4 regions of the Halobacillus sp. ABA4_118 genome follow, and region 3 is predicted to be linked to each of the others. Evidence: predicted binding sites of a transcription regulator. Region 3 holds the regulator's gene; each other region holds the start of a gene.
What was found. The regulator LexA, encoded in region 3, represses DNA repair genes until DNA is damaged. The targets are predictions, from matches to a motif close to CGAACATATGTTCG.

Region 1: the regulator LexA is predicted to act here: its motif matches at 3,106-3,119, upstream of ACXAGL_RS19795 (DNA polymerase IV).
Region 2: the regulator LexA is predicted to act here: its motif matches at 2,921-2,934, upstream of ACXAGL_RS19605 (Y-family DNA polymerase).
Region 4: the regulator LexA is predicted to act here: its motif matches at 3,625-3,638, upstream of ACXAGL_RS19410 (carbohydrate kinase).

What each region holds. Positions count from the first base shown of each region.
Region 1 covers NZ_JBSWWS010000002.1:20,149-28,313, forward strand. The annotation lists gene mce (methylmalonyl-CoA epimerase) at 1-205, shown strand, start outside; gene ACXAGL_RS19785 (acyl-CoA carboxylase subunit beta) at 208-1,755, shown strand; gene ACXAGL_RS19790 (M20/M25/M40 family metallo-hydrolase) at 1,825-2,949, shown strand; gene ACXAGL_RS19795 (DNA polymerase IV) at 3,136-4,383, shown strand; gene ACXAGL_RS19800 (YpzI family protein) at 4,442-4,570, shown strand; gene ACXAGL_RS19805 (small acid-soluble spore protein P) at 4,585-4,737, shown strand; gene ACXAGL_RS19810 (DUF3892 domain-containing protein) at 4,831-5,055, shown strand; gene ACXAGL_RS19815 (ABC transporter ATP-binding protein) at 5,254-5,955, shown strand; gene ACXAGL_RS19820 (ABC transporter permease) at 5,952-8,165, shown strand, end outside.
Region 2 covers NZ_JBSWWS010000001.1:3,808,148-3,816,312, reverse strand. The annotation lists gene ACXAGL_RS19620 (AbgT family transporter) at 1-858, opposite strand, end outside; gene ACXAGL_RS19615 (MBL fold metallo-hydrolase) at 1,075-2,040, shown strand; gene ACXAGL_RS19610 (SDR family NAD(P)-dependent oxidoreductase) at 2,045-2,839, shown strand; gene ACXAGL_RS19605 (Y-family DNA polymerase) at 2,968-4,242, shown strand; gene ACXAGL_RS19600 (iron-sulfur cluster biosynthesis family protein) at 4,305-4,637, shown strand; gene ACXAGL_RS19595 (YqkE family protein) at 4,634-4,858, shown strand; gene ACXAGL_RS19590 (MBL fold metallo-hydrolase) at 5,384-6,181, shown strand; gene ACXAGL_RS19585 (IclR family transcriptional regulator) at 6,522-7,274, opposite strand; gene ACXAGL_RS19580 (saccharopine dehydrogenase NADP-binding domain-containing protein) at 7,346-8,165, opposite strand, start outside.
Region 3 covers NZ_JBSWWS010000001.1:3,420,250-3,428,414, reverse strand. The annotation lists gene tkt (transketolase) at 1-1,168, opposite strand, end outside; gene ACXAGL_RS17525 (DUF896 domain-containing protein) at 1,340-1,573, opposite strand; gene ACXAGL_RS17520 (YneB family resolvase-like protein) at 1,676-2,326, opposite strand; gene lexA (transcriptional repressor LexA) at 2,633-3,256, shown strand; gene ACXAGL_RS17510 (hypothetical protein) at 3,322-3,552, opposite strand; gene ACXAGL_RS17505 (N-acetylmuramoyl-L-alanine amidase) at 3,640-4,740, opposite strand; gene glnA (type I glutamate--ammonia ligase) at 4,973-6,304, opposite strand; gene ACXAGL_RS17495 (MerR family transcriptional regulator) at 6,333-6,737, opposite strand; gene ACXAGL_RS17490 (methionine gamma-lyase family protein) at 6,847-8,109, opposite strand; gene hflX (GTPase HflX) at 8,127-8,165, opposite strand, start outside.
Region 4 covers NZ_JBSWWS010000001.1:3,772,943-3,781,107, reverse strand. The annotation lists gene ACXAGL_RS19430 (MFS transporter) at 1-264, shown strand, start outside; gene ACXAGL_RS19425 (aldo/keto reductase) at 344-1,177, shown strand; gene ACXAGL_RS19420 (hypothetical protein) at 1,222-1,407, opposite strand; gene ACXAGL_RS19415 (pseudouridine-5'-phosphate glycosidase) at 1,555-2,481, opposite strand; gene ACXAGL_RS19410 (carbohydrate kinase) at 2,478-3,584, opposite strand; gene gloA2 (SMU1112c/YaeR family gloxylase I-like metalloprotein) at 3,749-4,153, shown strand; gene ACXAGL_RS19400 (LysE family translocator) at 4,158-4,778, shown strand; gene ACXAGL_RS19395 (alpha/beta hydrolase) at 5,201-6,109, opposite strand; gene ACXAGL_RS19390 (glycosyl-4,4'-diaponeurosporenoate acyltransferase CrtO family protein) at 6,278-6,742, shown strand; gene ACXAGL_RS19385 (YjcZ family sporulation protein) at 6,782-6,871, opposite strand; gene ACXAGL_RS19380 (RNA polymerase sigma factor) at 7,089-7,658, shown strand; gene ACXAGL_RS19375 (anti-sigma factor) at 7,648-8,165, shown strand, end outside.

The sequences.
Region 1 (8,165 bases), on a different contig from region 3:
GGAGAAAAGAGGCAGTGGGATCCATCACATCGCCTTGGAAGTCGATGATCTGCATAAACGCCTTCAGCAATACAAGGAACAGGGAATCCGAATGATTCATGAAGAGCCGAAAACGGGTGCTCATCAGGCCGATATTGCCTTTATGCATCCGAAAGCTTCCGGCGGTGTTCTTTATGAACTCTGGCAGCCAGGGAAGGGGGAGTAGACATGGATATTTTCGATAAAATCAACGAATTATACGATAAGCGCAGAGAGGTTGAACTCGGCGGCGGGGACGAACGCATCGATAAGCAGCACGAAAAAGGGAAATGGACGGCCCGTGAACGGATCGATCACCTTTTGGATGAGGGTAGTTTCATTGAGCTGAACCCTTTCATAGAGCATCGTCATGATGCCTTCGGGATGGACGGCAAAACAGCCCCGGGAGAAGGGGTAGTCACAGGATACGGGAAAATTGATGGGAGAAGTGTGTATCTTTTTGCCCAGGATTTCACAGTGTATGGCGGAGCATTGGGGGAGATGCATGCAAAGAAAATTGCTGCCGTCATGGATCTGGCTGCCAAGAACGGAACGCCTTTCATCGGTTTGAATGACTCGGGAGGAGCGAGAATCCAGGAGGGGGTTTCATCTCTGGATGGATATGGGCAGGTGTTTTACCGCAATTCGATCTATTCAGGAGTCATCCCGCAGATTTCAGTCATTATGGGACCGTGTGCAGGTGGAGCGGTCTATTCACCGGCCATCACCGATTTCGTCATCATGGTGGAAAAGACGTCCCAGATGTTCATTACGGGACCGAAAGTCATAGAGACGGTCACGGGAGAACAAATATCCGCTGAGGATCTCGGAGGCGCCGGCGTTCACAATACGCTCAGTGGAAATGCCCATATGAAGACAACGGATGAAGCGGAGGCCCTGGATGCTGTACGGATGCTCATCAGTTATCTTCCTCAGAATAACGAAGAGAAAACACCAATGATCCAGGAAGAAACGAGGGATCATTTCCGTCCGGACCTGACCGATAAGATTCCTTTTGATCCCATCCGTCCTTATGATGTCCGCGTCATTATTGATGAAGTGGTGGACGAGTCGTCATTCTTTGAAATTCAAAAAGACTTTGCCAAAAACATTGTCGTTGGTTTTGCCCGTATGGACGGCAGGGCTGTCGGCCTTGTCTGCAATCAGCCGAAATATATGGCCGGCGGGCTGGATATCGACTCCAGCGATAAAGCCGCACGATTTATCCGTACGTGCGATTCGTTCAATATCCCTATTATTACGTTTGAGGATGTAACCGGATTTTTCCCTGGTATTAAACAGGAACACGGGGGAATCATACGACACGGAGCAAAAATTCTTTATGCCTATTCAGAAGCTACGGTGCCCAAACTTACAGTGATCACCCGAAAGGCGTATGGCGGGGCCTATGTGGCGCTGAACAGTAAGTCTATAGGAGCGGATCTTGTCTACGCCTGGCCGAACGCTGAAATTGCGGTCATGGGGCCTGAAGGAGCCGCCAACATCATTTTCGCCAAGGAGATCAAGGAAAGTGCCCAGCCTAAAGAAACGAGGCAGAATAAGATCAATGAATACCGCGAACGTTTTGCCAACCCATACGTTGCTGCAGGTCTCGGGATGATCGATGATGTCATCGATCCACGGGAAACGCGGAGCACACTCGTAAAGGCTTTGGATATGCTGCAGGACAAGCGGGAGGAACGTCCTTATAAAAAGCATGGAAATATTCCTCTTTAATTGACATGATTCTTTCGTTCCGCTAACGTACAAAGAGGAATGTGGTTACATATGAAGGAGGAAATATCCATGGCAGAAATCAACAAACAGCGCTTGCTGGACGAATTTTTAGAACTCGTCCAAATTGATTCCGAAACAACGCAGGAAGCAGAGATTTCCAAAGTACTCAAGAAGAAATTCACGGACCTCGGACTTGAAGTACTGGAAGATGAGGCGGCTTCCGCGACAGGTCACGGAGCCAACAACCTGATCTGTAATCTCAAAGGCTCGAAAGATGGAGCCGATACGATTTACTTCACTTCGCATATGGATACCGTCGTGCCAGGGAACGGCGTGAAACCCTCCATCGAGGACGGGTATGTCGTCACGGACGGAACGACGATTCTCGGTGCGGATGACAAAGCAGGGATTGCTGCCATCCTTGAGGCTATCCGTTCTCTGAAAGAGCAGAGCGTAGAGCATGGAGATATCCAATTCGTTATTACAGTCGGAGAAGAGAGCGGCCTTGTCGGTGCGAAAGCTCTGGACAGTTCGCTCCTGAAAGCGAAATACGGCTATGCGATTGACAGTGACGGGCAGGTTGGAAATATTGTCGTAGCGGCTCCGACACAGGCGAAAATCAATGCTGTCGTCAAAGGCAGAACGGCTCATGCCGGTGTAGCTCCTGAAAAAGGGGTTTCAGCGATCACGCTGGCGTCACGCGCCATCGCAAAAATGCCTCTGGGACGTATTGATGAGGAAACGACAGCGAATATCGGACGCTTTGAAGGTGGTCAGAAAACCAACATCGTATGCGATCATGCCGAAATTCTCGCTGAAGCCCGCTCGCTCGACCCTGCGAAAATGGAAGAGCAGGTCGAGAAAATGAAACAGGCATTTTATGAAACAGCAGAAGAAATGGGTGGAGAAGTGGACTTGGATATCCAGGTCATGTACCCGGGCTATAAGCAGGAGGCTGGTGACGAAGTGGTCGAAGTGGCCCGCTCGGCAGCCAAACGGATCGGCCGGGAAAGCGAACTGCTCCGCAGCGGCGGCGGCAGTGATGCCAACGTGATTGCCGGCCATGGAGTTCCGACGGTGAACTTGAGCGTCGGTTACGAAGAAATCCATACGACCAATGAGCGCATCCCTGTAGCTGAACTTGAAAAAATTGCCGAATTTATTACAGCTATTGCTGAAGAAGCGGCATCTTAACGAAGAGGGAGAGTCCCTTCTTCTATACAAAACCCGTACGGTGTATCTCAAGCGCCGTGCGGGTTTTTATTTCGGCTGTTTTTTCACTTGAATGATGCAGCCTTTTCCAGTGCGAGCAGTCCGCACCATACATCCCGTGGTCTATGCTATAATAAAAGAACAAATGTTCTAATGGAGGAAAGACGTATGGCTTCAAAGTGGTATCCAAAAAAAGGGCGGGTCATTTTTCATGTGGATATGAACAGCTTCTATGCTTCAGTGGAAGCTGCCTTTGATCCCAGCTTAAAAGGGAAGCCTTTAGCTATTGCCGGCAATCCGGAAGAACGACGCGGGATCATCGTGACGAGCAGCTATGAAGCAAGAAAATACGGAGTGAAAACGACCATGCCGCTTGGAGAAGCGCGAAGACTCTGTCCGGACCTGATGGTGATGCGGCCGAATTTTGAACGCTACCGCACAGCATCCAAAGAGATGTTCAAAATTCTCGCCGATGTGACCTCTCTCGTCCAACCTGTCTCCATTGATGAAGGCTACATGGACATTACCGACTGTTCCGACCAAGGTTCTCCTCCTGAAATTGCAGAACGCATTCAGCAGCGGATCGCCGAAGAGCTTGATCTTCCATGCAGTATCGGGATTGCTCCGAATAAATTTCTGGCAAAAATGGCTTCCGATATGAAGAAACCCATGGGGATAACCATTTTAAGAAAAAGGGATCTCGAGCGTACGCTTTGGAAGCTTCCGATTGAAGACATGCACGGCGTGGGATCCAAAACAGCAGAGAAGTTAAGAAAAATTGGGATCGAAACGATCGGCGGACTTGCTTTGCATTCCGTCATAGAACTGAAAGGGATCCTCGGTATCAATGGAGAGCGTCTGCAGAACAGAGCCAACGGAATGGACGACAGACTGGTGGACCCTGAAGCTGTGCATGATTTCAAAAGTATCGGCACTTCCACAACGCTTCCTCATGACACGACGGACGAGGATGAAATCCAAACCGTCCTGCGCCGGCTTTCCAATAAGGTTGCTGCGAGGATGAACGGGAAAAAGGTCCTTGCCAGGAACGTGCAGCTCATGATCCGGTATCATGACCGGAAAACGGTGACGAGGAGCCGCCAGCTTCAGGAATTTATCAGTAAACCCGATGAACTGTTCCAACACAGCATCCAGCTTTTTGACCAGCACTGGAACCAGGACCCTGTCCGGCTTCTCGGTGTAACTGCCGGTGACCTCGCAGAAAAATCCGAGGTCACCCAGCAGCTTGATCTATTCAATTATGAACAGTATGCCGGTAAGGAAAAATTGTATAAAACCATTGATACACTCACAGAGAAATACGGGAAAAACCCTTTCCGCACGTTGACGAATCCGGATGAAACCAAAGTATCCACCAGCTTTCAAAAAGACTTTCTGGATGATTATAAAAAGTGATTCCCAGGCATGACTCCGCTTTTTTGTTTCATACTAAACAGGAAGGGAGGAAGGAATCATGGGTAGAGATCGACAAGAAAAGAAATTGAAAAAGTCCGGAAAGGTCCAGTCCGACCGTGATCAGAGCCTCAGTTATCCAGGGGCGACGATGATGGAGGGGCCGGAGCCTGCTCGAAAACGCAGATAAGGAGGCGGTTTCTAATGGGTGGACGCCGCATGGGACCCAAACAACAAACACGTCCGGACATTCCTCTCGGTCCGGATCAGGCATATGGCGAAAAGGCGCAGGGCTCACACAAAGCCAAGCAGGCCCGTCATTCCCGTCAAAAACAAAAAACATCGCACGATATGTAATCAAAAGCAGCCGGAAGCGGCTGCTTTTTCCATTCTTTGCTGTTCATAGCCTCAACGCTTCAGGGGATTCTATAAGGGAGGAGGTTGAGAACTATGCCGGAACGAATTGTCGCTGTAAAAAAGAACGGTCAGGGAAGCATTGTTGAGATGCAGCTGGCGTCAGGGCGTGTGGTCGAATATAAGCAGGCCCACGAAATGGCGCGCATCGGTGAGTTGGAACACGTGAACCTGATTCGTGGTAAGGATGGGGAAGACCATCTGCGCAGTGAGCCGGATGGCATACAATCCAACAACCTGGACAACCTTCCCTCTTTCTAAGGAAAACCGGGCAGAGCATACAAAGCTCTGTCCGGTTTTTTTGTATGTAAACAGTAAACAAATCAGATGGATGTGATAAAAATGAAATAATATCATATAAATATTACAAAAGTAGTTGACTTTTTTTAGGGGTGTTGTAAACTTAAAATGAAATATAAAACATAAAATATTACAAAACTTTTTAATGGGGATGATGAAATGGCGATCTTCGCAGAAAAGGTTACAAAAACGTATCAAAGCGGAGAGGTGATGGTTAAGGCGCTGCGTGAGGCGAGTCTGACTGTACCGGACAAAAAGATTGTCACAATTCTAGGACCTTCCGGATCGGGTAAATCCACACTTTTGAACGTGATCGGCGGCATCGACCGCTATGACGAAGGACAGATTGTAGTGGATGGCCGGACGCTTGATGAATTGAAGGACAAACAGCTGACGGAATATCGAAGAAAAAATATTGGGTTCATTTTCCAACAGTATAACCTTATTCCCACTCTTACTGTTGAGGAAAATGTAGAAGTCGGCCGGGAGTTGAGCAGTAATCCGCTTTCTATGGAGGATACGCTGAGAAAAGTGGGAATGCTTGATAAAAAAGATAAATTCCCCTCTCAATTGAGTGGTGGAGAGCAGCAGCGTGTGGCCATCGCCCGTGCATTAATTAAAAATCCCAACATCCTGTTATGTGATGAGCCTACGGGGGCCCTGGATGAGGATACGGGTAAGAATATTTTGAAGCTGCTGAAATACGTGAACGAAACGTACGGAACGACCGTACTCATCATTACTCATAACCAGGGAATCGGAGAGATGGCCCATCAGGTGATCCGGATGAGCAGCGGGGAAATCGTAGAGACGTTTGAAAACGAGACACTGGTGGACCCTGAGCAGGTGACGTGGTCATGATTTTAAAAAAATCGATGATCCGTACACTGAAAGAGAAGAAATTTCAATATGCCGGTGTCATTTTGCTCCTCCTGCTGGCTGTTACACTGTATGTCTCTTTGTCGATGGCTGTGACGACGTTGGAAGAGCGGAACGCCAGGTTTACCGAAGATTATAAACAGGAGACCTTCCATTTCGTACCTTCTGAGCCGGTGGACTCCTCCAAGCTGCAGGAGTGGGAGGAGGAGTTTGGTGTCACCCTTGAGGCCAGGTCCTATTATGATGCTGATGTAGACGGTTCAGTGCTCAGGGTCTTTTCACAAACAGAAGAAATCAACCTTCCTTATCTATCCGAGGGTTCGAACCCGACAGACGACAGTGAAATCGCTGTTTCCTCCGTTTTTGCTGAAAAAAATGATTTGCATATCGGTGATGAGGTGGAAATCAGCGGAGAACGGATGGAAGTGACAGGATTTGTTTATCTTCCTGACTATATTTACATGATTGAACAATTGACGGATTTGATCAGCGATGCGGAGAAATTCGGTATAGCCATAGCCTCAGAGCGTGTCATGGATCAATGGTCGTCCCTGTCCCAGACAGAAATCACGGGATGGTCCAGTGATGGAGAGGTTCCTGATGGTTTCATGGAGGCTGTCCGTGCGGAGACGACCATTCTGCAATTTGTAGAAGCCGGTGACAACCCCCGGATTCAGTTCGTGGATACAGAAATTGAAGGCGCAAAAAGTATGAACAATACACTCCCGCTCTTCATTCTGGCTCTTGCTGCAGCGATGGTCCTTCTTTTAATGAGACGCCGGATTGATATGCAGCGCAAGGAAATCGGGACGCTGCTGGCGCTTGGCTACCGGAGGAATGAACTGCTTCGGCATTACCTCGGCTATGCGTGGGTCATCGGCCTAAGTGGTACGGTTCTCGGACTGGCAGCGGGTGCCGCCTTATCCGTTCCGTTATCTAATCTATATGCAAACTATTTCAATCTACCTGCCTTATCTATGTTCGATTTTAATCCGATGGTGCTCATCATTGGTCTGATTATTCCTCTGGTGCTCATGCTCTCATTGACAGGGTGGGGGATTCACAGGGCTTTAAAAGTCGATCCTTTGACACTTCTGCGCCCGAAAGAAGTGACGGTCGGCAGGAAATCGTGGCTGGAGCGTCTTCCGTTATTGAACAAAGGCAGCTTTATTCAACGGTTCCGACTGCGTCTCCTTGTCCGTAACAAAGCGAGGAGTCTTTATATCTTCCTTGGTGTCATGTTTTCAACCGTTTTACTGCTGTTTGGTTTTATTACGTTCAACAGTATGGATCAACTGGTGGAAACGACGTATGAGGACATTATGACCTACGACTATGCGGTTTATTATCAGTCCTTACAAACGGAAGAACCAGCCGATGGTTCCTCACCTTTTACCGTCGGCGAAGTGAATGTAAAAGGTGAGGATGCAAAATTAACGGGGTATGGAATCGAAACAAACACCCCTTATATCCATCTTCTTTCTGACGAGGAAAAACTCAACTCCGAACTTAAGGAAGGTGCTGTTCTGAGTACACCAGCTGTGGCGGTCCTTGGTGTCGGGGCAGGGGAAGACATCACGCTTACCAACTCCTTAAATGACGAGGAAATGACCGTCCAGGTGGCAGGAGTGGCTGATGTGTATATTGGCAGTCAGATCTACCTGCCCCGGGAGGCCTTTAACGAATTTCTCGGCTATCCCGGTGATGCTTACAGTGCCATCTGGCAGGCTGAAGCACCGGAACGGGGGCCGGATGTTTATCAAATTGAAGATAAGCAGAAGGTGATTGACAGTTTTGAAGCGACATCCGGAGCTACACGGTCATCGGTAATCGGAATGTCTGTTTTTGCTGTCGTCATCAGTGTCATCGTTCTTACGCTGCTGACGAATTTGATTGTGGAGGAAAATTCGCCTTCCATCTCCTTGTTCAAGGTCATGGGCTATCACAACAGTGAAGTATCCAAGCTTGTTCTTAGTGTTTATACACCTGTTGTGATGCTCTCTTATTTGATTTCAATACCTCTGGCAGGTTTGGCGCTTGGACAGTTGATGAACTCCCTCGTAGAGCAGACAGGATTCATTCTTCCGACAGATGTATCCTTGTGGATGGCAGCTGCAGGATTTGTCGTCATTATGCTGACCTATGCACTCTCGATTGCTCTTTCCAAACGGAAGTTGAAACAAGTCTCCCTG
Region 2 (8,165 bases), 390 kb from region 3:
CGGTCCCCACTCCGGTACAACAAGCAGAGCCATGAGAGCGATGGTCACGATGAAACCGATCAGTGCACCTGTCATTCCTTTTTTCTCAATGGCTGTTAAGTAGTTGACTTCTTCCTTCACGCCGCCCTTATAGGTGCCAAGACGCGGCTCAACGATTTTATCTGTCACAATGGTACCGACAATCGTTAATACAAACACAGAGGCAATCATGAAGTAATAGTTCATCGTATACAAAATCGTATCCGCATACTCCGGATCGATGGTAGCAGCTGCCTGGATCGTTAAATCACCAAGCAGTGGATCCAGAGCGGTCAGCAGCAGGTTGGCACTGAATCCGGCGGATACACCGGCAAAAGCAGCTGCAAGTCCAGCAAGCGGATGTCGGCCGAGGCCGGCAAACAGTACGGCACCGAGGGGCGTCAAGACGACATACCCGGCGTCTGCGGCCATACTGGACATAATTCCTCCGAAAACGAGGGAAGCGGTCATTAATGAGCGTGGCACGGAAGTAACGAGACCCCGGAGCATCGCACTGATCAATCCGGACCTTTCAGCAATCCCGATACCCAGCATCGTGACCAACACGGTTCCAAGTGGTGCGAATCCTACAAAGTTTTCAACCATGCTTTCAAACATATATTTAATACCTTCACTGGAAAGCAGATTCACCACCTGCAGGGTTTCACCTGAAGCGGGATCTTCCACTTCAACACCTGCTGTGGAAGCAATCCATGAAGCAATGATGACCAGCAGTGCAAAAACAGCAAACAATGTAACAGGGTGGGGAAGTTTGTTCCCGATACGTTCCACGCCGTCAAGCAGGCGCATTGTCAGCCCTTTTTTCTCCTGTTTTTCCATGATTCTCCTCCTTACAGCTTTTCAAAAAGTTCTTTCTTTTACATAGACGCGTTAAAGTATAAAGAATTGTAAGACTTTTTTGAAGGGTGTTTGAAAAAGTGCTACTAGAAAGAGTATTACGAATTATAGGATATTTAAACATCCGTATGCGGGAAATCCGAAAAGAAACATGGTACAATATAAGAAATGAATGTTCATTCAGTTTGGAGGAAGGGTATGAAAACATTGAAAGATACAATTACTCAAATCACAATGCCTACGCCCTATGCGGTGGGAGATGTCCATACGTACCTGTTGAAAGGGGACCGCCTTACCCTTGTGGATGCCGGTGTCCGTACAGAAGATGCCTGGAACGCGCTTGTCGATCAGTTGAAAATGACAGGGTACAGGCCTGAGGATATTGAGCAGGTGATCCTTACTCATCATCATCCGGACCATATGGGTTGGGTGGATCGTTTTTCACGTGTCCAGACGATCGCAGGTCATCCTAAATTGAAGCCGTGGCTGGAGAGGGATGACAGCTTCTTTGAACGGTACGAATCATTTTTTAAGTGGGTGTATAAGGAATCGGGTGTCCCGGAGCGCTTTGATTCTCTATTGAAAGGGCTGAAAAAACCGCTGAAATGGACGGCAGAAGGGAAAATGACGCACCTCCTGGAAGAAGGCTGTATTCTCCCCGGCCATGACGAATGGGAGGTGCTTGAAACCCCTGGGCATGCCCAGAACCACCTGTCCTTTTTCCGGAAAGACGACGGTGCCTTGATCGGGGGAGATCATCTTCTTGCCCATATTTCCTCCAACCCTTTACTGGAGCCTGCCTACAGTCCGGGAGAAGGACGGCCGAAGCCTCTTCTTCAGTACCGGGCTTCCATGAAGAAACTGCTTCCTTTGAACATGAACACGGTTTATCCGGGCCATGGGAAGGTGTTCGGTGATGTGAATGCTCTTATACAAACCCGTCTGACAAAGCAGGAGCAGCGGGCGGAAAAAGTTTTCCGCATGTTTAAGGACGGACCGCAGCGTGCCTATGACGTATGTGAGCGTCTGTTTCCCAAGCATGTAGAATCCCAGCTTGGGCTGACGATGTCGGAGACCGTAGGACAGCTGGATTATTTGGAGTCGATAAATCGGCTGAAAACCTCTATCATAGAAGGGGAGAAATTTTACGAAATGAACGGGTGATCATATGAATGAACGTTTAAAGGGAAAAAAGATCCTGATTACCGGGGCCTCCAGCGGAATCGGACAGTTTCTTGCCATCCATGCAGCATCAGAAGGTGCTGTTCCGATTTTGACGGCCAGGTCAGAGGATAAACTGGAACTGATGAGTGAAACCATCGAAAGCACTTTCGGCACATCCTGTCCGTGGTATAAAGCCGATCTGTCCAATGATGCAGAATGGAAAGACACCATTGACAAAATCTGCTATGAACAGGGGTCTGTCGATGCATTGATTAACAATGCAGGGGTGGCGGTGTTCGATTATGTAGCCGATTCAAACTGGCAGGATATTGACCGGATGGTGTCAGTCAATGTGACGTCATTGTTCCGCGCAACTCATCAACTGCTGCCCCACCTGCTTCAGAACGGGGAAGGGCATATTGTGAATATCGCCTCCCAGGCTGGGAAGATGGCGACGCCGAAATCCGCTGTTTACGCCGCTACGAAACATGCCGTGCTTGGGTTTACCAACGCCTTAAGGATGGAAGTAGAGCCGCTCGGCCTTCATGTAACGAGCGTCAACCTCGGTCCTGTCCGGACAAACTTTTTTAAGCAGGCGGACCCGAGTGGGAATTATGAAAAAGCCGTGGATAAGATGATGCTGGATCCGAATAAGGTGGCAAGAGTCGTCATCAGCCGCTTATTCACGAAACAGCGGGAGATCAACCTGCCTTCCTGGATGAATTCAGGAAGTAAAGTATACGCGGTAGCTCCCTCAGCGGTCGAAAAAATCATGCATAAACAGTTTAAGAAAAAATAAGGATATCCAACCTCCGGGCCTGCTGGCCGGGGGTTTTTTTATATTTCAAGACAGGATTACAGGAATTGGAACTTGCAAACACGAACATATATTCGCATAATAGTAGTAAAAACGAAAGGAGAAGGGACATGAGCAATCCGAATATTGATTACACCCGCTATCAGGATCGTGGCATCCTCTGTGTGGATATGAAAAGTTTTTACGCCAGCTGTGCAGCGATTGACCGCGGGCTTGATCCTTTAACTTGTTCCCTGGCGGTCGTTGCGGATATGAACCGGAGAGGGAGCGTTGTTTTGGCTGCGACACCGGCCATGAAACAGAAATACGGCATCCGTACGGGGAGCCGTCTGTTTGAAATACCATCGTCACCGGATATTGTGATTGTGTCCGCTCAAATGAGGAAATATTTGGAGGTGTCTACGCAAGTCACGCACCTCTTTCATAAATTCGTTCCTAAAGAGAACATCCATACGTACAGTGTCGATGAAAGCTTTTTGGAAGTTGGAGGGAACAAAGGCAAATTCGGCCGTCCGGATGAGACGGCACAGATGATTATTGATGAATTGAAGGAAACCTTCCATTTGGATGCCGCCATCGGAATCGGACCGAATATGCTGTTATCCAAACTGTGTCTTGATCTGGAAGCGAAAAAGAAGGGCATAGCGCGGTGGACGTTTGAGAACTTTCAGGAGAAATTGTGGCCCGTCGCCCCTTTGTCTGAGATGTGGGGGATCGGCCCGCGGATGGAGCATAGGTTGAACCGGATGGGCATCTGGTCAGTCGGCCAGCTGGCAAAATTTCCGCTGGAACGACTGGAGAAGGCGTTTGGTGTGATGGGGAATCAACTTTATTACCATGCGAATGGGGTGGACTTATCCGATCCGGGAGCTCCGATTATCCATGGCCAGGTGAGTTATGGAAAAAGTCAGATTCTCCTCAGGGATTATCCGGATCCTGAGGAAGTGAAGTACGTTATCCTGGAGATGTGTGAGGAGGTGGCCCGTCGTGCGCGCCGCAAGGGCCATGCGGGCCGGACGATTTCGCTCGGTATCGGCTACAGTAAAAGGGAAGATGGCAGCGGCTTTCACCGGTCTGTATCCATCAATCAGCCGACAAGCATTACGATGGATATTTATCATGCCTGCCTCACTTTGTTTCACCGCTTTTACAACGGGGGAGTCGTCCGCCGCCTATCCATTTCGCTTGGCAGTATTACGGAGGATGCCAGTGTTCAGCTGGACTTGTTTGATCAAGGAAAGGATAAAAAACGTGACCTCGGATATGTCATGGATGAGATTCGTGAACGGTTCGGCCAGGATATGCTGCTCCGGGCGGTTTCCTGGACGGACGCCGGCACAGCTCGACACCGCAGCCGTCTAGTTGGCGGACATTATGCCGAATAAAATCAAAACGATTGTTCTTTGTTAAAGGATTTTTTACAATAGAAGGACAGGAGGGATGAAAGATGAAACTACGCATCACAGATGAAGCTAAACAACAGCTCGAGCAGATACAGGAAGCCGGCCGGCCGCTTCTCCGCCTTTTTTATGATACTGAAGGGTGCGGCTGTGGAGTGAACGGACTCCCGACCCTTCGTCTGGAGCATGAAGAGCGGACGACGGATGAGAAAGTGGAAAATGAGGATTATCCGGTCATTATTGACAACCAGCAGGCCATTTTCTTCAAAAAGGAGATGAAGCTTGATTTTGTCCGCGGCACTTTCCGCCTTTCCAGCCCTGATGGTATCTTGAATCCGATCATCCCGATCAAAGACGTGAAAGAAGGAGCGACGATATGAGTAAAAAGAAACTGGAAGAAGGCTCGCTGGGCTCCCAGCTGAACGCCGATGTTTTATCCAAACTCAAGTCGAAGCAGAATGAATGGAAACAGCAGGCAGCAGAACGGGAAGAACAGGAAAAGCAGCGCCGGATGGAAGAAAGAAAGCGCAGAGAAGCCAATAAGAGTTTTGAAGAGCTTCTTAATGAGAGTGAACTCGATTGGAAAACTTTCAAAAAATAAGCACTCCACTAAGGGGTGTTTATTTTTTCAGTCTGTAGAAAAAGTTCGTCTTATCCAGTTAGAGTCGTCCGTATGTCATGTTGATAGGGCACGAGCCGAAGATCCACTTGGTCAAGAAAACCATTGGACCAAGTGAATCTTCGGCTCGTGCTGTTCCCGCAGGCGTCACCACCGAACGCTCCTCGGTGCCTGTGGAGCTTTACGCTATGATGATAGAGAAAGGTTGGCATAGCTCCTTCGCCGTTTCAAAAAAACAGTACAAGATGCGTCACGGCCGCTTGCGTGGGGAAAATCCTATCCATGATCAAGTATTGGTGATCGCTCCTTTGGAATCACTAGAAAACGCATGTTTTTCCAAACGGATCAGGGACCCGGTGATTCCTGCGAAAAAGGAGGCAGTGCAACCACTTTAGACATAACCACTTCTACGACACGGACCATTTATTCTTTGATGACTTTATTATATAGTGAATGATTATTCATTCATGTTACAATAGGGAAAGAATCTAAAAAGGAGTGAATCCTATGTTTCAAGTCTTTGAAAAAGAGCAGGTCACATGTGTGGAAATGGTCGTCCCTCATATGGGCAGTGTTTATGCGTATTACGTGGACGGTATGATTGTAGATACGGGCACCCGTCATTTTGAAGATGAACTCATTTCGTTTTATGAACGCATGCCGATAGATGTGACGGCTCTGACGCATAACCACGAAGATCATACAGGGACTGCGGCGTGGCTGGAACAGCACCACCGTTCTCCGATCTATGTTCACCCATCCGGCATCGATACGTGTAAGGAATTTGCTCCTTACCCGGAATACCGAAGGAAGACGTGGGGGCTTCGGGAAGCCTTTCATCCTGTCCCGTACCCGTCTCGGCTTTCCTCCCGTCAATTGGACTGGGAAGTGATTGAAACGCCGGGCCATGCGGTAGATCACGTTTCCCTGTTCAACAAAGATCGTGGCCTGTTATTTTCAGGAGATTTGTACGTACGGCCGAAGACAAAGGTAATCATGCGGGAGGAGTCCATCCCGCAGATCATGAACTCCATACAAAAGGTGCTCACTTACGATTTTGGACCGATGTTTTGTGGTCATGGCGGTTATATAGAAGATGGGCGCAGCCGCCTGGAAGAGAAACTGGACCATCTCCAGCACCTCTATGCAGAAATCAAGCACCTTCACGAATTCGGACTGTCCAATCATGACATTCAAAAGAAGCTGTTCCCGAAGGAGTATCCGATTATTTCTTATTCTGATGGAGAATGGGATTCCTTTCACATCATTACCTCCATTGTCGCTGACGTGAAAGCCCGTGTGTGAAAGGTGGAAACCGACGTTTAACAGACAAAGGCCGGATTCATTGTGTCCGGAAAATACTACTTTTCGCAAGACATGTGTATGGTCGTGTTCCGCTTATCAGTGGATGCTTGCGGCGGGCACGGCCTCCGCTGACTTGGAGAGGAAGAACACCTGCCGAAGTGGATCCTCGGCCCGTGCTGTTCCCGCCGGCGTCCCCAACGAACGCTTCTCACGACCTTCCCAAGTGACGGTGTGAAAAAATGAAACGAAAGGGTCTGGGAGAGTTTTTAAGTTCCTGGAGAAGATAGGGGAATATGAGGTTCATCTACAAAAAGACCGCTGCAGGGCAGCGGTCTTTTTGTTATGTTTTGGAGAGTTCGTTTGATACAGCTTCTCCTGCTTTTTTAAGGAGTTTCTCCCATTTTTCCTGATCAGCCAGGAGCTGATCGGTTTTTGCACCGACGATGGAGAGGGCTGCGGCGGTTTCAGTTTTGCTGAAAATCGGTACGGCCATGCTGATCGATCCATCAATCGGGTCATCCACGCTTTTGGATAGCCGTTCTTCCTTTACGTGTTGCAGCTGCTTTATATATTCCCCTTGATCGATAATGGAACGGGATCCATATTTCTCCAGTGGCTGGCCGGCTAAATAATGCTCCCGTTTTTTGATATCCATAAAAGCCAGGAATACTTTTCCGAAATTACCATAGGTGACAGGGAGGGTTTGACCTGCTTTGGAGAAAAACCTTAGTTCCTTCGTTCCTTCGACCGCCTCGATGATCAGAAGCTGATCATTTTCCATAACAGCCAGCTGCACCGTTTCCCCCAGCCGGTCACGCAGATCCACCATATGGGGAACGGCTGCATTTCTTAATTCGTGATGAGCCTTTAATTGAACACTGAGTTCGAGGATTTGATAACCAAGAGAGTATTTTTGTGTAACACTGTCCTGTTTAACAAATCCCCGGGATTCCAATGTCTGAAGCGTCCGGTGCAGCGTGCTTTTAGAGATATCAAGCTGGACCCCGAGCTCCCGGATGCTCTTTTCTTTGTTCTGGCTGAGAACCATTAATATGTCAATCGCATTATCAATGGCTGCAATACGCGAAGGCATCGCATGACCTCCTTTACGTAACAAACGCATTTTCCCTCTATCATACCACGTCTTTTTGGTGGGTGGGGCTTTTAAGACTGGTAACGGGCAGCGAGCGTTTGGTAGCTGCTCATCATTTCTTTTGCGAGCTGGAGGCTGTCTTCCGGTCTGAAGCTGGCATGATCGAAATGAAGCATCTCCTTCAAAATCTGATGGGTATAGTCCGAATAATAAATGGTTCCATCTTCGCTGATGTGATCAATCCCATCCAGCTTGGCAGAAGCTTCATTGATCTGAACGGCTTCTTCCAGCGTCAATCCTTCCGGGAGGACGGGTTCAGCCCCTTCCCGGCTCAAATAGACAGGATACCCGCCGGGCAGCCCTTGTGGAGAGGGGGAGTGTGTAAACAACTTAGCTGGCTGGAGGAGGGCAAACATATTTTTAATGGTGGAGCTTGCGGAAACGGTTGTGAATGCTGTGCCCTCCGGATACTGTTTGATGGCGTCCCACAGCAGCTGTTCAGTATCAAACTGGTTCGTAACATCTTTGTCATGCACCATAATTTTCATATAATGCGGGGCTTTCTGATAGCCGGCTTCTCTTGGATAGACCCACCATTGATGATGGATGACCAGGTAGATCGTTACGGCATCTGCCGGTACATGAAGGTTTTCAGCAACTGAAAGTTTTACAGAAGGTTCAATTACATCTACATTCCCGATGCCGATAGTAGGGGCAAGTCCGAGTTTCCCAAGGGCAGGATTGACCAGGTCGGATAAAGCTGTATTAATCACATGCGGGGAAACAGAGGATTGCCGTACGGCCAGCATAAGGTGGTAGGCAAGGGCGAGCTGGCATGGAAGCCATGCACCGAGACTGGCTGCGCTCAACCTTTCATAGACTTCCTTAGGA
Region 3 (8,165 bases):
CAGCCGTTTTGTTGGATCCTGCAAGGTCCGCACTTCCACCAAAGAAATATGGAACGGCTTTGGACAATGCATTGATGGCGTCACCAGATGCTGCACGGGTAGCCGGACTGTCTTCGCCGACTTTATAAGATGGAAGTTCCTTCTCCCATCCTTCAGGCAGCTCTCCACGGATAGCGGCTTCCAGTTCTTCAGCAAGCTCTGGATAAGCTTCTTTGTAGGAAGCCATCAATTCGTTCCAGGACTGCTCTTTGTCCTCGCCATTTTTCTGAACTTTATCCTGGAAGTCCTGGTATACTTCATCAGGAACATGGAATGGTTCGTGTTCCCATCCGTAAAACTGTTTGGCAGCTGTTCCTTCTTCTTCGCCCAGTGGAGCACCGTGCGAATCAGATTTACCGGACTTGTTAGGAGAACCATAGCCGATCACAGTCTTCACTTCGATCATCGTAGGCTGGGATGTGTTGGCTTTTGCCTGCTGGATCGCTTGTCCGATCGTTTCCACGTCGGTACCATCCTCAACACGGATAACTTCCCAACCATATGCTTCATAGCGTTTTTCAACACTTTCACTGAAGGAACGGTCAAGATCTCCATCAAGAGAAATATCGTTGGAGTCATAAAGGACAACCAGCTTTCCAAGACCAAGGTGGCCGGCAAGCGAAGCAGATTCCTGGGAAACTCCTTCCATCAAATCACCGTCACCGCAGATGGAGAATGTATAGTGGTCCACGACGTTGTAGCCTTCGCGGTTGTATTTTCCGGCAAGGTGGGCTTCAGCCATCGCCATTCCGGTTGCCATTGCGAGTCCCTGTCCCAGAGGACCGGTTGTTGCTTCCACACCGTCTGTATGTCCATATTCCGGGTGTCCGGGAGTTTTAGAATCCCACTGACGGAATGATTTTAAATCATCCATTGTCACGTTATAGCCGGAAAGGTGCAGAAGGCTGTATAGAAGCATGGATCCATGTCCTGCGGAGAGGACGAAACGGTCGCGGTCGAACCAGTTTGAATTTTTAGGATTATGATCCATAAATTCCGTCCAGAGTTTATAAGCCATTGGAGCAGCCCCCATAGGCATACCCGGGTGACCGGAACTTGCTTTTTCTACTGCGTCGATCGTTAGTGTTCGAATGGTATCAATTGAAGTTTGTTCAAGACTTTTTGCCATTTCCAATAATCCCCTTTCTGTACAGGTATATGTACCATGTATTATCCTATAATGAAACAAGGCGTTGTGCAAACTTTTGTCCTCCGCCCTTCCTTAATTTCCCCGTGTTTCTGTAGAATTAAACGAAAAAAATCCGCACCTTTTAAAGAAGATGCGGATCGGTCCAGTCGTTTAGTTTTTCTTTTCGTTTTCCTGCATTTGACGCAGTTTGGCAGGGGTCACATCATTCCCGGCAGGATCGATAACCGTGACACCTTTCAACTGGTTTTTGAATGATTTACGGGCACTCTGTAAATATTCCTGACGCAGGTTCTTCTGTTCGCTTTTCTCTTCTTCCGATAATTCCTGCTGCTTTGATTTATTGGCTAATTCGTTTATACGGTCCAATTTTTCTTGAGATAACATAGATCCTTCTCCTTTTTTTTATAGTCTGGATCAGCTTTAGAACATGAAAAAGACAAGCAGCCCTAAGACTCTTGTCTCCCTTATGTTCCTATAGTAACCTGCCTATTCTTCTTTTTCAAGTGATATGTACTCTTGATAGCGGCGGTGAACCGTTGCCTTGGATACATCATACCCAAGCCCTCTTAGTGTTGCCGCAATGTCCTTGAACGTCAAATCACTCCCTCTGAGCCTGACAACCTCTTCGATCGGAAATTCCTTCCTCTCTCTCCCCGCTGCCAGATGCTGATTGGACAGGTTCGAAGATGGATCATAGCCTTCGGCGACCGCTTTCTGCATCCCCCGCCTGATTTTCATATTATGAATTTTTCTCTGGTACTCCTCAACGATGCCCACAATCTGAAGAACCATGGAGTCTGACTCGGAAAGATGCAGTTCCCCGTTATGGGTTAAGGAATAAACCTTAACATTCAACCGGTTCAATTGATGGAACAAAGCGATTTTTGTATTTCCCCTGCCAAGCCTCGTCTCATCCTGAACCAACAGAGCCTCTGCTTCGTGATTGGAAAAAGCATCAAGCATCTGGAAAACACCTTCCCGTTCAATCTCATACCCGCTCGCCTGCTCCTCTATACAGGCAGCCACTTCCATTCCATGATGTTCGGCCATGGCATGCAGTTCTGCCTTCTGTCTTTTCAAGGAGCTGACCTGGGCCTCTTTTTCCGTGCTTACGCGACAATATAGGATTACTCTCATGATGTATGTCCCCGCTTCTACTGGTTTTCAAGATTTATCCGCTTGTAACCATAGAATAATAGAGAATAGCAAAACTAACAATAAACAAAACGATATAAGTGTAGTCCAGTTTTGATAGTTTATTAAACATAATTAACCCTCCATTTAAGAACGAACGTTCCTAAGAACCTCTGTTCGCGTTTTCTAATACCTATTATAGACGAATGTATGTTCTTGTCAACGACTTTTTTCGAACGCTTGTTTGTATTTTTGAGGATGGCATGGTACAATGTGGTTACTATAATCCTATGTACGAGGTGCTAATCTATGAGCAAACTTTCAAAGCGGCAGCAGGAAATACTAGATTTCATAAAAGAACAGGTTCTACTAAAAGGATATCCCCCATCTGTAAGGGAGATCGGTCAGTCTGTAGGGCTGGCCTCCAGTTCCACCGTCCACGGTCATTTATCCCGTCTTGAGAAAAAGGGATATATCCGCAGGGATCCTACGAAACCAAGGGCCATCGAAGTGATTGAGCTGGAAGAAGACCACAGTATCCCCCGCGGGGAAGCCACTTATGCCCCTGTCATCGGTAAAGTTACGGCTGGTTCACCGATTACGGCGGTAGAGAACATTGAAGAATATGTTCCCCTCCCGGATACGCTTGCAGGATCGGAAGACAATACGTTCGTCCTTATCGTTCAAGGAGAAAGTATGATTGAGGCGGGCATTCTTGACGGGGACATGGTCATTGTCAGACAGCAGCAGACTGCCCAGAACGGGGATATAGTTGTGGCTATGACGGAAGAGGAAGAGGCTACTGTCAAACGATTCTTTAAAGAGAAGAATCACATCCGTCTTCAGCCTGAAAATGCCACGATGGAACCGATCATTTTAAATGATGTATCCATTCTCGGAAGAGTCGTCGGCTTATACCGTACCGTTCATTAATACACGTACAAAAAACGGCGGGAGCAATCCCGCCGTTTTTTGTATTGAACATGAGAATATGAACGTTAAGAAGCCCCCGTACGATTTCTTTTATTCCGTCTCCGGAAATCAGCAGAATAAATATTCTTCTTCAAAAATGTGCGGACGCTCTTCTTCTGCAGACAATAAGCAAGGATGGCATCAGGATGGTTTTTAATCACTCTTACAGAACGCTGAGACCAATGTTTCCCCTTAGATAAATAGATCATATCGATGATCTTCTTATTTTCTACAGACTGTTTGAAAATCGTTTCCATATTGCACACCCCTTAACCGAACATTTGTTCTACATTTATTATATGCAGGAACAAGGGAAATGTACACTGGAATGTTTTGCAGCTCTTTTATTTACTTAAATAATTTTTAATGTTTTGGGAGGTTTCCAATCTGGTTTTTCCCGTCAAGTCAATAAAATTACTCCCCTTAAGCCCATCTGTGCCTCCTCCAGCCACAATAATTTGTTCAGCCACCTGACGTTTTTCTGCTACGGCTCTAAGTGCAATTAATGCATTTTTACGGATTGCCAGCGCTTCAACGGCAGGAAAATCCGCAAAAGAATTTATGACAACTGCCAATTTTTCCATTTCCTCTTCTCCTTTATCCAGGTCTTCCAAGGCTTTCTGCACAGCCGCTTTCGTTTTCGGTCCATAAAAGCCGTCCACTTCAAGCTTCTGGTCTTTTTGAAAAGCCTTGACTGCCGCTTCTGTGGCAGGACCGAAGCTGCCGTCAGCTCCATAACCATTCATGGTATAACCCAGTTTTAATAAGTTCTCCTGCATTTCCTTGACTTCCGCGCCGGTATCCCCAAGCGAAAGATAGTCGATTCCGCCATTGAACGGAACTCCAAAGTATTCTAAAATGCCCCGGGCGTGCTCCTCTGCAACTTCTTTTTGAAAGCGTTCGTCAATCATCAATAATGCTTCCCGCTTGTTATCCATATAGCCGTTCTCTGTTAACACTGCCGGCATATCCGTTTCACGTAGAACGTGGAAGTTCGCTTCTTTAATCCCTCTGAAGTTTTGATCGGTGCCCTGGCGTAAGTATTTCGCAAGTGATGAAGCAAGACGCCCGGCGGACCGGTTCAAATATCCGGGATAGACGTAAAGTTCGATTCCGTTTGGATCTGCCCCGCCAAAGGACCCATCAAAAGCATTGTAGTGAACGGATACATAAATATCCGCATTGTTCTCATTGGCCGCTCTCGTCCTGTAGGATAATGGTGTGTCTTCATCTGTCGGTGCTACGAGAAGCACGCGGAATCCATGATCCAGCAGAATGTTCGATAAATACTGTACAACTTTACGATTGTATTCGTTCTCCTTGATTTGTCTGCCTAATTCCTGAATGTATGGCGTTCTTTTTCCCGGAGTTTCCATTCCATGTCCATCATCCAAAGCTACTGTACGTCCATTCCATTTCCCTGTTGGATTGATTAATCTTGCCATATACATCCCTCTCTCCACTCTTCCTTCCTGGAAAAGGGGGTTTACTAGGACATTCTTCTATCATCCTACTCCAAATGTATGCTTGGATAAGAACGTTGGTGTCGGCCTTTCCTATAAAATGATGAACCATGTTAGATTTTCTCCCAGGATTCGGGGTGATTCCAACGGCAGATGCTGAGGAAAATATAAAAAAGCCCCGACTTATGTAAGTCAGGGCCTTCTGTCTTTCTATTTAATAGGTCTGCAGATATTGCTCGCGCTCCCAAGGATGAACCTGGGTACGGAACATATCCCATTCGATTTCCTTCGCTTCAATGAAATGCTCGAACAGGTGCTCACCGAGAGCTTCCACCATGATCGGGTCTTCCTGAAGCTCTTCCAATGCATCATATAATGTTGCAGGAAGGTCTTTGACACCGTGAGCCTCACGTTCTTTTTTATCCATAACGTAAATGTTGCGGTCTACTGGTGCTGGAGCCTGAAGTCCATTTTCCACACCATCAAGACCTGCAGCAAGCAGGACAGCCATTGCCATGTAAGGGTTGGCGGCCGGATCCACACTTCTCACTTCAATACGTGTGCTGATGCCACGGGACGTCGGTACTCGAACAAGCGGACTGCGGTTCTGTCCGGACCAGGCTACGTAGCATGGCGCTTCATATCCCGGCACGAGACGCTTATAGGAGTTTACAGTCGGGTTGGTCACCGCTGTAAAGTTTGTTGCGTGCTTAATAATGCCTGCTGTGAACTGATAAGCCACATCGGAAAGCTGTTCCTTTCCACTTTCGTCAAAGAACGCATTGTTCCCATTCTTAAAGAGGGACATGTTGGCATGCATACCAGATCCGTTCACACCAAACAGAGGCTTCGGCATGAAGGTTGCATGCAGACCGTGCTGACGCGCGATCGTTTTAACAACAAGCTTGAAGGTCTGGATATCATCACAGTGTTTCACAGCATCTGCATATTTAAAATCAATTTCATGCTGACCCGGGGCAACCTCGTGGTGGGAGGCTTCGATTTCAAAGCCCATCTCCTCAAGTTCCAGCACAATATCACGACGGCAGTTTTCCCCAAGATCGGTAGGAGCGAGGTCAAAATAACCGCCACGGTCATTCAGCTCCAGGGATGGGTCGCCTTTTTCGTCTAATTTAAACAAGAAAAATTCAGGTTCTGTACCGATATTAAAGGCAGAGAATCCGAGTTTCTCCATTTTCTTAATGTTGCGCTTCAAGTTATAGCGCGGGCATCCTTCGAAAGGAGTTTCGTCCGGGTTGTAAATATCACAGATGAATCGGGCCACTTTCCCTTTTTCTGACGTCCATGGGAAAACGACAAACGTATCCAGGTCAGGGATCAGGTACATATCTGACTCCTCGATACGAACAAATCCTTCAATGGAGGATCCGTCAAACATCATTTTTCCGTCCAGTGCTTTGTCGAGCTGGCTTAGTGGAATCTCCACATTTTTGATTGTGCCCAGCATATCCGTGAACTGCAGACGGATGAACTTGACATTTTCCTCGTCGATTTTCTTAAATATTTCTTCTCTTGTTAAACCCATAGAAATACCCCTCTCCAACAAAAATTCATTAATGGAAGAATCTTGACATTTCTCCCTGCCTGATGGCTAGTTTCCCTTGTCTTCCCGCGGTGAATAGTTCCTGCTGCAGCATACGGCGGAGCTGTTTATCGGTCAATTCATTGTGAACTTCCTTCACACGGTCTCCATCGTATACCTCGTTCTCGGGCTGTTCTTCAAGCTTAAGAACTTTTTTTATTCCCGCCATATTCACTCCCTGGTCAATGAGGTCCTTGATTTCAAGCAGTCGATCGACATCATTGAAGGAAAAAATACGACGGTTCCCTTCAGACCTGGCAGGGTGGATCAGCTCGTGCTGCTCATAATAACGGATCTGCCTGGCTGTAAGGTCTGTTAACGATTGAACAATCCCCATCGGGAACAACGGCATAGAACGACGAATTTCATCACTCATCGATGTGCCTCCTCCCGTAAAGATGATACTTTTATTATACGTGACAGAGGGAAGATGTCAACATATGTGAGGAATGTTTACACTATATCCACGCTTTTTTGTAAGGGCTTTAGTAGGCTCTGGAATCCACCTTTACCATTCCTTCATCGGCAAGACCCTGCACCGCTTTCATCACAGCTGTTTTCACATGAGCATACGTAAGGCCGCCTTGTACATAGGCGGTGAACGGCGGGCGTACAGGACCGTCGGCGGTGAGCTCCAGGCTCGCCCCTTGTATGAAGGTCCCCGCAGCCATAATGACCTCATCCTCGTAACCAGGCATGGCACTCGGCTGTGGGGTTACATGGGAGTTCACCGGAGATGCCTGCTGAATAGCCTGACAGAATCGGATCATCTGATCGGCACTTTCAAAATTGACGGATTGGATCAAGTCTGTTCTCGGAGCATCGAAGGACGGATTCGTATCAAAGCCTAATTCACTTAAAAATCTGGATGTGAAGACAGCTCCTTTCAGCGCTTCCCCTACGACGTGGGGAGCGAGGAAAATCCCCTGGTACATTTCCTGGAGACTGTTCAAACTGGCCCCGGTTTCCTTACCGAGCCCCGGAGCTGTCAGCCTGTAGCTGCACAATTCAATGAGACTTTTCTTCCCGGCTATATATCCGCCGATGCGGGCGATCCCTCCACCAGGATTTTTAATCAAAGATCCCGCGATAAGATCTGCTCCTGCTTCAAGAGGTTCTTTTGTCTCCACAAATTCGCCATAACAATTATCAACAAAAATGATGACATCCTCTTTCAAGCTGCGAACAAACGAAATGATTTCCTCTATCTTTTTAATGGGGAAGGAAGGTCTGTTGTCATAGCCTTTGGAGCGCTGAATCGCGACAACCTTTGTTTTCTCCGATACAGCTTCCTTGATTTTTCCTTTGGAAAAATCACCCGCCTCATCCAGAGGGGTGGACCGATACGTTACACCGAAATCTTTAAGGGAACCTTTATCCTCTCCACCCTCTGTACCAATCACTTCTGTCAGCGTGTCATAAGGATCCCCGGATATGTAGAGAAGCTCATCTCCCGGGCGCAGCACGCCGAACAGTGTCGTCGTAATCGCGTGCGTGCCTGAAATAAGCTGAGGACGGACAAGGGCATCCTCCGCCTTAAAAATCCGGGCATACAAGGCTTCCAGGGTATCTCTGCCGAAATCATCGTACCCATATCCTGTTGTTGGATTGAAATGGGAATCACTGACCCGTAGTTTTTGAAAGGCATCAAGGACCTTGGATTGGTTTTCTTCAACGATGCGCGCAATGTGTCTGTGTTGATCTGTAATTTGTGTTTCTACTTGTTCTTTCAAAGCTTGAATATTCATGCTGCACTCTCTTTCTATTAATAAATCTGATGTTTCAATGGATGGTCGGGATGGAT
Region 4 (8,165 bases), 350 kb from region 3:
TTCCTAATGGGGCTGTTTGCCTTTATGAACGTTCCCGGTCTTCAAGTGCTCGTCGTTAACCTGGCTGAAAAATACGTCCCATCCGCAGTCAATGTCGCATCTGCTTTGAACATTGCCGCCTTTAATGTCGGAATTGCCATCGGTTCTTTTGTCGGCGGAATCATCGTAGACGGTATCGGTCTTATTCATACCCCTTGGATTGGTGCCATCATGGTTGTCGGGGCTGTATTGTTAACAGGTTTATTGAGAAAAGTAGAACAGTAACAATGTTTGGGTTCTCTTTCTTTCGGTAATGAGTTTCGAGCAGATGAAAACAGCAAACAATGAAGAGGAGGAAAATATCATGAAAACCAATATGAAAACATTGAATAACGGTTTGGAAATGCCGGAAATCGGCTATGGAGTCTTCCGCGTCGACGAAGGGGAAGCTCTTGAGGAAGGTGTTATTACAGCCATTAAGGAAGGCTACCGAAGCATCGATACTGCTGCCATTTATGGGAATGAACGCAGTGTAGGAAATGGAATTAAGAAAGCCGTAGACGAGGGGCTTGTAAAACGCGGGGATCTTTTCGTGACTTCCAAAGTGTGGAATGACGGCCTCGATTATGAAGGGACCATCAATGCCTACGAAGAAAGTTTAGAGAAACTGGGTCTGGACTATCTGGACCTTTACTTGATTCACTGGCCGGGGAATAAGAAATATGAACAGCCGTGGAAAGCTATGGAATCCCTTTATAAAGAAGGGCGCGTAAAATCGATTGGCGTTAGTAACTTCCAAGTCCACCATTTGGATGATCTGTTGTCCTATGCTGAGGTCAAGCCTGTTATCAACCAGGTGGAGTTTCATCCTAAACTGACCCAGCAGGAGGTTCGTGAATACGGGGAAAAACACGACATTCAAGTCGAGGCATGGTCTCCATTAATGAATGCGGATCTATTGGATCACCCGGTTATCCAGCAGTTGGCGCAGCGTCATGATCAATCACCGGCTCAGATTATTCTGCGCTGGGATATCCAGCATGATGTCGTAACCATACCGAAATCCATGACGCCTTCCCGAATAAAAGATAATATCAACATCTACAATTTTGAATTAACGGATGAAGAGATGAAAGAACTGGACGCACTCAATGAGAATGCCCGCAGCGGCCCACATCCGGATGAATTCGATTTTTAATGAAACAGTGAAAGGACAGGGGAATCCCTGTCCTTTTGCTGTTTTTACAATTGTTTATTGTACTTTGGATCTGATGATTTCCTTCCCGCTCCATCGATATAGTAGGTTTCCTTTAACCGGTGGGCGTCCTCAGACTGAGTTTCCCGCTTCATGCGTTTCCTTCTTTTTCGATCGAAATAGATCGACACACCAATAACGACAGCCAGAATACCGAGCAGCAGCCACAGCATAATCATCCTCCTCGGGTTTTATGACTTATATTCTCCTATTCCCGGTTTTTAGATGGCCTAGTGCTGTCTGACAGGAAACAGGGCATCCGGCCCATTATTTGTAAAAAAACGCAGGGGAATGTCATCATTTTGATATAGGAGCTATATCTATTGGACGGAATGTCTTTGCTTTTGGTAGGCAGCCGCTATTTCTGCTCCTAAGGCCGCATTGGATTTGATTAACGCGATGTTCGCCTGTACACTTTTTCCTTGTGTCGCCTTGTGGATATAATCAAGCAGGAAGGGGGTAACGTCCTTCTGCGTAATATTTCGCTTACCGGCTTCATGTAAAGCTTCCTCGACCATTTGGTTCATGTAGGATTCTTCCAGTGCGCTGTGTTCAGGAATAGGATTGGCAATGACCAGGCCACCGTCAAGGCCGAGCGACCATTTGGTGTCGATGACAGCTGCGATTTCATCCGGATGATTGACTTGATAGTTGGAGGAAAAGGCGCTCGATCTTGTGAAAAAGGCAGGAAGCAGATTTGTTTGATAGCTGAGTACAGGAACTCCTTTTGTCTCCAGGTATTCCAGTGTCAGGCCGAGATCGAGAATGGATTTCGCGCCGGCACATATGACAGCGACGTTTGTTTGAGCCAGTTCCTCAAGGTCCGCTGAAATATCCATCGTGGACTCGGCGCCGCGATGGACACCGCCGATGCCGCCTGTTACAAACACCGAGATACCAGCAAGACCGGCGCAGAACATCGTCCCTGCCACGGTCGTTGCACCTGTTTTTCCTAAAGCAGCAAGGTACGCAATATCTTTGCGGGACGCTTTGATCACTTCTTTTTCAGAGGCAAGTCTCTTTAATTCTTCTTTTGTGAGTCCCACTTTGATTTTTCCATCCATAATGGCGGTTGTGGCCGGTACAGCGCCATGCTCCCGTATGATGGAAGCCACGTCCTCCGCCGTTTGTAAATTATGAGGAAACGGCATGCCGTGTGAGATGATGGTCGATTCAAGAGCGACTACGGGGAGGTTTTCTGCCAGAGCGTAAGCCACTTCTTCGGAGATGTCTACATAAGGGTTCATACAAATTCCTCCACATCCTGGGTCAGCAGGGACGGGGTCAAATCCTGCCGGACCGTGTAGGGGGACTGAATGCATTTTACTGCATTCATCATCCCCGTTTTTATAATTTCCTGAAGTTCCATGCCTTCCATCCATCCGTATAAAACACCGGCACAGAAAGCATCTCCCGCACCAGTCACATCGCTGACATCCCCTGTTGAAAAAGAGGGGAAGTGATGGATACCTCCTTCCTTCTCCCCAACGACGACGCCGTCCTTTCCGGAGGTAATGGTCACTTTGTCGATGCCCATCTCCAGCCATAAACCTGCGGCAAGGTACCATTTTTCTTTGGAGTCAATGGACATATCGAATTGAGCTTCGGTTTCTTCAATATTGGTCATCAGCCACGTAAGTCCGTGCAGATCTTTGGGCAGGCGCTTCATCTTAGGGGCAGAGACGGTAACGAACGCAAGGGGGACCGAGAAACTGCGGCTCATCCTAAGCAGGAGTTCCAACGTCTCTTTTGGACAGTTGAGGTCAGCAACCATACATTCCGACTGCCTCATCTTTATTTCACTTTTCATAACAAGGGGAGGAACAATCGCCTCGAAAACCTCCATATCCGCGAGCGCAGTAAGCAATTCCCCCTGAGGATTCATCAATGCTGTGTATGTACCTGTGGTGGCGTGAGGGAGATGAAGAGTACCTTCCAGATTCATAAAGGGGCGGGAGGCTTTTTCGATCATGTCCCAGTCAGCGTCCATGCCGGCTGCTGTAATAAGCGAAGGGTGAAAGCCCAGCCTTCCAAGGTTTTCGGCGATGTTTCTCGCCACACCTCCAGCACTGGAACGGGAATAGACAGGGTTGGATGTGTACATTTGAAGCGGTTCATGGGTGTGGAGTTTCCGGTCGACATTGGCGCCTCCGATGCAGAGGATCTGTCTGGATTTGTTCAACACATAGGCACGACCGAGAAGGACATTTTTCTGAACGAGACCGGAAATAATATTAGCTACTGTGGAACGGGAGAGTTGAAGAGCTTCTGAGAGGGTCTGCTGGGATATATAAGGGTTTTTGACAATCTGCTGGTACACCTGACGCTCACGTGTGGTCAACTTTTCCATTAATCATAATTCCCCCTTCATAAACAAATGTTTGAATAGTCAAACATTTGTTTGCTCTATTATAAGAACGCTTTCATGGAAAAGTCAATAAAATTCGAAGAGAATGGTGACAGGAAATCGTTTGTCCCGTTATAGTAGAAGAGATTACTCAGAGGAGGAATGGGATGCTTGTAAAACAAATTCATCATGCTGCAATAATTTGTTCAGATTATGAAATTTCGAAACATTTCTATGTACATATTCTCGGTTTACCGGTAATAGCTGAAAACTATCGGGAGGAAAGGGCATCTTATAAACTCGATCTTCAAGCAGGTGAAAATCAAATCGAATTGTTTTCTTTTCCATCACCACCAGAACGGCCGGATGATCCGGAAGCAAGAGGTCTCAGACATCTCGCTTTTGCCGTAGAGGACGTGGAACGCTCCAAACAAGAGCTGGAGGAAAAAGGGGTGGTTGTAGAAGAGGTGAGGATTGATCCGTATACCGGAAGAAGATTTACTTTTTTCAAGGACCCTGATCAGCTGCCCCTGGAACTGTATGAAACAGGCGAAGAAGGAGCGGAGAGGTAACGCTTTGGAAACCTCTGTTGTTTTATCATTTATCGGGATTTCCCTTTTGTTGACACTGAGTCCGGGACCGGACATCCTTTTTGTGCTGGCTCAAAGTATTGTCCAGCAGGCCAAGGCGGGGATTGTTACGGCCCTTGGGCTGTGCACTGGGCTGGTGATCCACGTGTCAGCAGCTGCCCTTGGAGTATCAGCGGTCATCTATCAATCAGCGGCGGCGTTTGAAATCGTGAAATATGCAGGGGCCGCTTACCTGCTTTTTCTCGCTTTTCAATCCTTCCGGGGTGGAGCACCAGCGAATGGAGCAGCGCAGGGGAATTCGGAAAAATACCAAAAGCTTTACAGGAAAGGGATCCTTATGAACCTTCTCAATCTGAAGGTATCGTTATTCTTCCTTGCCCTTCTTCCACCTTTCGCCGATCCGTCCCGCGGGAGTGTTTCTCTACAGATGCTTTTACTCGGATTGATTTTTATCACCCAGGCTTTTCTTGTATTCTTCCTGGTCTCCGTGTTAGCAGAAAAAATTCAACAGCACGTGCTTCACCGGATTTCGACAGGAAAGCTCCAAAAAGCCCAGGGCCTCATCTTCAGTTTCATCGCCATGCAGATTATGATCAGTGGAAAATAATCCCTCTTTATGGAGGGGGTTTTTTGGCTGTAAAAAAAGCCTGTGCTAACCAGTTAGAGTTGTCCATTTGTCGTGGGAAGGGTCACTTTCCGCTTATTGGTGAATGAATGCCGCGGGCACGCCCTCCGCTGACTTGGTCAGGAAGGCCGCCTGCCCAAGTGGAGCGTTCGGTTCTGTTCCCGCAGGCATCACCACCGAACGCTCCTCGTGCCGGGTTAGAATAAATAGGAGAGTAAACAGGTTCGCAGATTCAAAAGAACGCTATGGGCTGCGCTGATGACGGCTGCCTGCCGGAATATAGCAAAGACTGTCCTCCATCCAGCAAGGGGCTTTCGCTCCTGGCGGTAAGAAAAAAAGCTTGTAAAGAAACAGGGGTTTCTCTACAAGGTGAAATCCCCCTCATTAAGGAGGGGGATTTCTATTTATGAGGATATCTGCTTGATTGGTGCGCCTGATTCAGCAGCGGCCTTCCTGATGTGAGCGGCGATCGTATCCCATGCCTCTGTGGCTGCTTCTGTGGGACCAAGATGCGTGAACAGGTGGTAACAGTCTTCAAATAGGCGGTGATGGACAGGGACACCTGCTTTTTTCAGCTTTTTCGCGTATCTCTCCGCTTCAGGCTTGAAGGCATCATATTCCGCTGTGATCATGACAGTTTCGGCTGCACCGCTGACATTCTCTGCGTAAACAGGCGATGCGTAGGGATGGACGTCCTGTCCTTGTTCAGGGACATAGCAGAGGTTCAGAAAATGGGCGAACTGAGGGTATTTGGAACGCCATTTATCTGGTTCTGGTTTTTCAGAAAACGGGGTAGCAAAATCAAGCATGGCACACGATAAAACCTGGAGGAGGGGCTGAGGCTCCTCTTGATCCTTCAAGTATAAACACAAAGCAGCAGCGATGTTGGCACCTGAGCTCTGCCCTCCGACCATCCACTTGTCAGGGTCGATGTTCAGACCTTCGGGATTGCTTTTCACCCAGGCCAATACTTCATAGAGCTGGATGATTGGAGCAGGGAAGGGATGTTCCGGCGCTTTGCCGTATTCTACATTGATGACCACACAACCTGTCCTGTTAGCCAGGTACCGGCAGTACGGGTCATCCATTTCTTTGTTATACATAATGAAGGCCCCGCCGTGGAGGTTTATATAAACCGGTGGTTTATTATAGGTAGAGTGAAGCGGTTCGTAATAGGTGACCGCTACTGGAGCAATCGAAGTGTCGACTAAAACATCGACCCGCTTCTTTACTTTCTGTTTTTGAATGGTAGACGTGCGTGCTGCTTTATTAGGAAGCATACGCAGGAGACGAGCAATCCACTGGATAAACATAAAAGACCTCTCTTTTTTTAGGGTAGTGTTCCCTTAGATATCCTACATTAATCAAACCGGCTGAGGTGAATACACCTTTGGAAAAAGGGGAAAACGAAGCCCGAGAAGCACCAGCTGATAAGGATTTGATTATTATGTATATGGAAAAGGAGAAAAGAAGGTGAATCGATGGTCTTCAATGCAGTTATATGGCTGTTCATCCATTTAGCTGTCAGCGGCATCACAGCTATGGCACCTGCTTCCTTTATCCGGTTCCTGCATCCATTATTAAGGACGAAGAGCTGGGAAGGTCGTGGGCGTATTTACCGGTCTTTCGGAATTCATAGATGGAAAACAATGCTTCCGGAAGCGAGGAAATGGGTGAACAAAGGTAGAGGAAAGACAGCGGCATCGATTAGAAACGTGTATGCATATAGTGAGCTGGAAGAGCAGCTTACCAGATCGGAACTCTCACACTGGATGCAGATTTTCCCTGCGCCCTTGTTTTTTCTATTTAATCCAGCATGGGCGGGGTGGATCATGATTATGTATGCATTGTTGTTTAATCTGCCCTTCATCATGATTCAGCGCTACAACCGGGCAAGAGTCAGCCGTCTTTCGGACAGGTTGCTCCATGCATTTCCGCAAAAGTAGAAAAGAGTCAGAGTGGAGCACTCTGACCGGCGTTTCATTTTAGTATTTAACATAAGCAGCTCCAACAATAATAAGGAGAATAAACAAAACAACAATCAGCGCAAAGCCTGCTCCGTATCCGTAGCTCATGATCTCACCCCCTGTTCATAATTAGTTTATGCGGGGGTTTTTGTTTGGGAAAGGCATCCATCATGCATTACGGTGAATTCCACGTTTTGCGGGGCGGATGATTTTTTTGCTTCAGACACATCCAAAACTTGTTTTTATCCGTATTCTATATAAAACGTGAAGGATTTGATAAAAACAGATATACTAGTATCATTATGGATTTAAAGGAGATTTCTGAATGGCCCAACCGACAGACTTGGATTTGTATGAACGAATCAGGCAGAAAGATAAAGAGGCCCTTGAAGTTCTTTACGACCGATATGAAAAATTGCTGTACTCCTTTGCCTTTCGAATGATGAAGGATTCGCAGGCAGCAGAGGAAGTCATGCAGGATGTATTTATGAAGTTGTGGAGAGGGAAAGGGGCCGGTCAGTATGTCAGCGGGCGGGGAAAGTTCTCCAGCTGGCTTTTGACGATTACCAGGAATGCTTCCATTGATTTAATAAGAAAGAAAAAAGTTCAGGAAGTAGAATGGGATCAGCGTGATTCTGTTCATGAAGACCTGCCGGGCGTTGAGCAGGAAATTGAAGATAAAGAGGAGCGGGATCAGCTTCGAAGAGCTGTTCATACGCTCCCGGACGAACAACAGAGAATGATTTGTCTCTTTTATTTTCAAGGGATGTCTCAAAGAGAGATTGCGGAAAAATGTGATATCCCCCTCGGTACCGTCAAAGGACGTGTCCGGCTGGCGCTGAAGAAATTGAGAGAGCACCTTGAGAAAGAAGGGGGGATCGTTTATGAACGATAAACCATGTGACCACATCCTGGATTATATAAATGATCAATTATCAGATATCGAGCGAAAACAGTTTGAAAAACACTTATCCGAATGCCCCCGGTGCCAGGAAGAACTGAAGGAATTGGAAGACTTGATGGGGGATCTGCCGTCGTATATGGAGCAGACGGAACCACCTTCAGGTATGAAGCAGAGGGTATTGGACGAAGTCTTCTCAAATGAGGAGGAAGACAACACACCTGTCCGTACGAAGAGACCTGTGAAGTGGAAAGCCTGGTCAGGTGTACTGGCTGCAGGACTGCTTCTTTCCATTGGTATGAACGTGTATACTGGACTGGAAGTATCCGATCTGGCCTCAGAAAATGAACAGTTGGAATCGAGCCTTACGGAAATCCAAACAGTTCTTTCCGAACTGGAGGACAGCGAATCCGGTACAGCTTCACCGCTGCAGCAGACAGAACTGGCTTCTGCTGAAGGGACCAATGCTGCTGGAACAGCTACGTTATTAAACCGGGAAAC